One region of the Marinomonas maritima genome, then DNA from elsewhere that is predicted to be linked to it. Evidence: predicted binding sites of a transcription regulator. Region 1 holds the regulator's gene; the other holds the start of a gene.
What was found. Region 1 encodes FNR, which switches genes on or off when oxygen is low (the NO sensors DNR and NnrR bind a similar motif). Its sites were predicted from a motif close to TTGATNTANATCAA; they were not measured.
Positions count from the first base shown of each region.

Region 2: M3I01_RS09180 (cytochrome-c peroxidase) is a predicted target of FNR. The motif match lies at 1,904-1,917, and genes of this name have one in related genera.

Region 1 is NZ_JAMZEG020000002.1:790,322-793,508, forward strand. Features, by position in the region: gene M3I01_RS09725 (alpha/beta family hydrolase) at 1-53, opposite strand, end outside; gene hemN (oxygen-independent coproporphyrinogen III oxidase) at 237-1,607, shown strand; gene fnr (fumarate/nitrate reduction transcriptional regulator Fnr) at 1,631-2,392, shown strand; gene M3I01_RS09740 (adenine phosphoribosyltransferase) at 2,418-2,960, shown strand; partial or broken gene M3I01_RS09745 (transposase domain-containing protein) at 3,087-3,187, shown strand, end outside.
Region 2 is NZ_JAMZEG020000002.1:673,207-676,393, reverse strand. Features, by position in the region: gene M3I01_RS09185 (aldo/keto reductase) at 1-428, opposite strand, end outside; gene M3I01_RS09180 (cytochrome-c peroxidase) at 599-1,789, opposite strand; gene minE (cell division topological specificity factor MinE) at 1,953-2,210, opposite strand; gene minD (septum site-determining protein MinD) at 2,212-3,021, opposite strand; gene minC (septum site-determining protein MinC) at 3,083-3,187, opposite strand, start outside.

The DNA of each region.
Region 1 (3,187 bases):
TTATTGTGACCTGCACCTGCGCCATGAGCGATATAAAAAGGGAAAGTATTCATGATGACCATTTTTGAAAATGGTATTAGATCAGATTCGAGAAAGGGTTAGAACCTTGGTGGCTATAAAACACAAGGTTTTTCATTCAAACTTTCTTAATCGGGGTGGTAATCATTGATTTAGATCAGAAGATTACACGCAACAAAAGAGTACACTCCTATTAGAAATTTTAATAGGAACACACCATGATCTGGGACTCTTCACTTATTGGCAAGTACGACTTATCTGGACCTCGCTATACTTCTTACCCAACTGCGCCACAATTTGACTCAACGATAAATAAAATAGCTTTGATCGATAAAATGCTAATGCCATCAGAAAAACCGCTTAGCTTGTATTTCCATATTCCTTTCTGTGCCCACCTTTGCTATTACTGCGCCTGCAACAAAATTGTGACTAAACAGTATGATAAAGGTATCGAGTACGTTGAACTCTTGGGTGAGGAGATGAGACTGCGCAGCCTTATGCTGGATCGCACAAGAAAAGTAACGCAGTTGCATTTTGGCGGAGGTACGCCGACCTTTTTAACAGAAGAGCTTATTAGGTCGTTGTTTAGTGACATAAAGCAGCATTTCAACTTGATTAACGACGGAACTCAAGATTACAGTATCGAAATTGACCCGCGTGAAATTACGCACTCTAAGCTTAAATTACTAACTGAAATGGGCATTAATAGAATCAGTATCGGCGTTCAAGACTTTGATTCTAAAGTTCAAGAGGCTATCCATCGGATTCAACCTATAAAAATGGTTGCCGATTTGGTTGGCTATGCAAGAGAGCTAAATATTAAGTCTATAAACTTCGATCTAATCTATGGCCTACCCTATCAATCAATGGAAGGTTTTAGGGCGACGTTAGCGGATGTCGTCGCGTTATCGCCAGAAAGAATCTCTCTTTTTAATTATGCTCATTTGCCAGAACGGTTTCGATCTCAACGGCGCATATTGGATGAAAGCTTACCAGCACCAAGTATGAAGCTTGATTTGCTAAAAATGAGCATCGAATCTTTAATTTCGGCCGGATATGAATACATTGGAATGGACCATTTCGCAAAGCCCAGTGATAGCTTGGCCAAGGCACAAAAACAAGGGCGATTACAGCGCAATTTTCAAGGTTACACTACGCACGCTGGTACAGATTTAATTGCTTTTGGCGTCTCAGCTATTAGCGATTTAAGTGGTACTTACATGCAAAATTATACGGATCTTTCACATTATAGGAGTAGTATTGAGAAAGGTCAGCTCGCCATTGCCAAAGGGTATATCAGTGACGTGGATGATCGGATACGCCATCAAATTATCATGACGTTGATTGCTCAATTTGAATTAACTACAGCACTCATCGAGCAAAAATATAACATTAGCTTCTTTGAATATTTCGCCGAGGAGGTAGACAATCTAAAGCCTATGATCGAAGATGGCATGGTTGAAATTGATTATTATGGAATGCAGGCCACGATTAAGGTTACGGAACGCGGCAGATTGCTTATTCGCTGTATTTGTATGGTTTTCGATAAGTATCTAAGTAGCACCATAAAATACTCAAAAGTAATTTAAAAATCGAGATCAGGGAGATTTACATGTCAATGGCACACACGCCGTCACGATTTAATAGTCCACTCACATCGCAGTGCCAAAACTGCAGTTTGAGTGCGTTATGCCTACCCATTGCATTAGCGGATGAAGACATCAACAAACTAGATCAAATCATTGAGCGTAAAAAACCTCTAAAAAAAGGTGAGTTTTTATTTCGTCAAGGGGATGCCTTCCACTCTGTTTATGCCGTTCGTTCCGGCACCTTAAAAACGTTTAACATTACGTCTTATGGAGAAGAACAAATCACAGGCTTTTATTGCCCTAGTGAGTTAGTCGGTCTTAGTGGAATTGACTCAAATAAGTACCCTGTTTCAGCAAAGGCTTTGGAAACAACAACAGTATGTGAAATTCCATTTAGTCACTTAGAAGACCTTTCTGTTCAGATCCCTTCTTTAAGGCACCAATTATTTAAAATAATGAGTCGTAAGATTTCTGATGATCAGCAAATGATGGTTTTATTGGGTAAAAAGAATGCAGATGAAAAAGTGGCATCTTTTTTACTGAACTTATCTAATCGGTTTAAAATACGTGGTTATTCGGCGTCATCGTTTCGTTTGTCTATGTCTCGTGGTGAGATAGGGAATTATCTTGGTTTAGCGGTTGAAACTGTGAGTCGTGTGATTACACGATTCCAAAAAAGTGAATTAATACACGTCGATGGCAAAGAAATCGAAATACTCAATTTTCCCGAAATGCAAAAACTCATTGGGGTTGCTAGCGATTGTGGTAAAATTGCTCGAATTTGATTGATATATTGAGGCGCTACTAGATATGCTTTACGACGATTTTTATGTTAAATCACTAATACAAACTGTAGAAGACTGGCCAAAAGAAGGCGTTAGCTTTCGTGATATTACGCCTATTTTTAGCGACCCTAAAGGCATGAGGATGGTGGTAGACGCTTATGTTCATCGTTACATATCCACGGACATTTCTCATATTGCTTGTATTGATGCTCGCGGTTTTTTGATCGCGGCAGTATTGGCTTACGAGCTGCAGAAACCTCTTATTTTAGTTAGAAAAAAAGGCAAACTTCCAGGTAAAACCATTTCACAGAAATACGCTTTAGAGTACGGTGAGGCGGAATTAGAAATTCAAGAAGGCGCAGTAAAGGCTGGAGATGAAGTGTTGTTGTTTGATGATTTGATTGCCACTGGTGGTACGCTTTTCGCGGCGATTAAGTTATTGACTAAGCAAGGTGCAAATATCAAAGAAGTCGCAGCGATTATTGACTTACCAGACCTTGGCGGAAGTCAGAAGTTAAGAGACAGTGATATTCCTGTCTTTAGCCTGTGCGCCTATGATGGAGAGTGATTTTAGTTAACATCAAAATTATAAAAAAGGTGGTCAAGGTCTAATTACGTTCACTTAAGGGTTGAATTTAATGGAGTAGCCTCAGAAAATCCGATTAAGAAAGCTTAATCGGATTTTTTTGTGTCTATTCAGCAGTTACTTCTTAGCATCGATGAACTTCATGTATTCTCAGGTCACTCGACCTTCACTCTGAATATTCCAGTTCCGTATTAACTCTTTCTTCAAGC
Region 2 (3,187 bases), 120 kb from region 1:
AAATGTTTTGCGAAATGGGGTGTGGCGCGATTAGGCCAATGAAGCTGATACAGATCGATATAATCTGTCTGTAAGCGCTGTAAAGAAGCATCAACAGATGCAATGATTGCAGCGCCCGTAATCGGGCCGCCATCGCGAATATAGTCAAGCCCAGGACCAGCAATCTTAGTCGCCAGAATAAACGCTTCACGACGTGATGGATGACGAGATAGCCAGTCACCAATGATGGCCTCTGTTTTACCGTAAGATTCTGCATTCGGTGGGATAGAATACATTTCAGCCGTATCGATAAAATTCACACCGCGGGACAGCGCATATTCAATCTGCTCATCTGCATCTTTTTGATTATTCTGAGTACCCCAAGTCATAGTACCCAAACAGACTCTAGAAACCTCTAAACCTGTTCGTCCGAGCGGAACATATTTCATTTTTACAATCCTTCATGTTTCATTTCGCACACGCAAAGTGCGCAACAAAGTAAACCAAAGGGTCAATGTAATAAATTTTTGAATCACAGGCCAGTTTTATCAATGAAAACAATAAGGAGACGACCCCATTTAAAAGAATCCAATCTCCATAATTAAGGTATTTTCAGACTTTACTCTTTGTCTTTTAGCAACGCCTCATAACGCCTATCTGTAAGCGTTTTTAAGAAAGCGACAATCGCATCAACACGGCGATCCGGCAAAGCCGGACCCTTTTCTAAATTCACCAGATCAATATTTTCAGTTACTTCCGGCTCCGCCCACACCTTTCCTGTTTCAGGGTTTATTGTGCGGCCAGGATTATTGTATTTATCATAAAAAAGCACAACGGTCCGCAAATCCTTGAACACCCCATTGTGCATATAAGGCCCAGTTACCGCCACATTACGTAAAGAAGGCACCTTAAACTTACCTGCCTGATTAGGGTCATCAATATTTGGATTATCCAGCAAACCAAGATCTTTCTTATTGCCATTATAAGCCATCAATGCCTGATTGGCCGGCACACCAATATTTCTATACTCATAATTACTAAAGGTTTCTTGAGGGTTTAATGGTGAATTATTTAACTGGTGACATGCGTTGCAATTAGTAAACTGCTGAGAGAAAAATAACGTTTTCCCCAGCTCTTCTTGAGGCGTTAGTTTTTCCTCCCCTCTTAACGCTCGATCGTATTTTGAGTCAAAAGGCATGAATAAAGCGGTTTTCTCAAAGCTTGCAATAGCATCTGTAATCGCCGCATAGCCTTTAATAGGATCGTCCAACACACCTTGACCATAAATAGAATTAAACAGACCCTCATAACGACCATTCTCTTTAACTCGAGTGACAACCGCATCACCATCGGGTATCGCCATTTCCAAAGGGTTTAAAAATGGCCCCTCTGCCTGCTGAGCTAAGCCTGAGGCTCGCCCGTCTAAAAATTGACCTCCACGGTATTCACCATTCGCCATACGATGGAATGCTGGAGAAAAAGCAGCGTACCCAGCGGTAGGCGTATTACGCCCGCCCATAGAATGCCCATCACTGCCTAGCGACACCGCACCAAAAAGTGCATCTTGCCTTTTATCAATAAAGGCATTCGCAATATCATGGCATGTTCCACAAGACTGATTACGCTCTTTAGAAAGGCTGGTATCAAAAAATAATTGCGATCCTAGCAAAGCTTTAGAGTCGGTTGAAGCGATAGGAAGCTCTGAAGCCGGCTTACTATGAAGTTCAGCGCGGCCAGCAACCTGTGTTGGCTCACTACAAGCAGAGATAAATAATGAAATGGTTGTCACACCAAGAAAATAACGCAGCATTCAATCTTACTCTAACAGTCAAAAATGAGTGGAGCGAATAATACACCCACGCAGAATTCGAGTAAAACAATGATAATCACTCTTACTAAACTTGAAATAAAAAAAACGCCAGACATGACTTATATCAAAGTCCTGCTGGCGCTTTACTATTTCTAACTGAACACTAACTCTGTTCTGGTAACGTCACATTCAACTCGAGTACTGAGCAGTCGTCTGTGTTGTCTAGCTGTATCTGCACATCTTCATTACCGATATTGACATACTTACGAATAACATCGATGATTTCTTGTTGCATCTGCGGCAGATAATCTGGTTGATGGCGCTTGCTGCGCTCGTGCGCCACAATAATCTGCAAACGATCCTTAGCGACAGAAGCTGAGCTAGGTGCGTTTTTACTTTTAAAATAATCGAAAATCCCCACCCTAACCTCCTAACAAACGTTTAATAAAACCTTTCTTCTGGACTTCCAAGAAACGCAATGGACGCTCCTCGCCCATCAAACGGTCAACTGCATCCATATAAGCCAAGCCAGCTTCAGATTCAGTATCTAAAATGACGGGAGTACCTTGATTTGAAGCCTTGAGAACCGCCTCCGACTCAGGAATAACACCCAATAGCGGAATGGCTAAAATGTCTTCAACATCAGAAACACTTAACATTTCCCCCGATGCAACACGCCCAGGATGATAACGCGTCAACAAAAGGTGTTCTTCTATTGGCTCTTTTCCATCTTCAGCGCGTTTAGACTTACTTTGTAAAATACCCAAAATACGGTCTGAATCTCTTACAGAAGAAACTTCTGGATTCGTCACAACAATTGCCGCGTCAGCAAAATACAGAGCCATTTGAGCGCCCTTTTCAATACCGGCAGGAGAATCACAGATAATATAGTCAAATTCCTTAGCAAGCTCGTCTAGAACTTCTTTCACACCTTCAATGGTTAATGCGTCTTTATCTCGTGTTTGTGATGCCGGTAGAATGAACAACCCTTTCGTACGCTTATCTTTAATTAAAGCTTGCGATAGTGTCGCTTCTTTATTGATCACATTTACAAAATCATAAACCACGCGGCGTTCGCAACCCATAATCAAATCCAGATTACGCAAGCCTACATCAAAATCAATAATAACGGTTTTATGTCCTTTTAACGCAATACCAGTCCCAATAGCAGCGCTGGATGTTGTCTTGCCAACACCGCCTTTGCCTGAGGTGACTACTATGATCTTTGCCAATACTGTATCCCCCGATAATCCCGTTATGAGCTTATCTAAATAATAAAATGAAAAATGAACCTTAAAGCGGTACGATTTCTAAGCTATCGTCAACTAATAACACTTGCGCGCTGTCTTTCCAAACGATATTTTGAAGCGCATCGCTCAACATAAAATTACCCGCAAT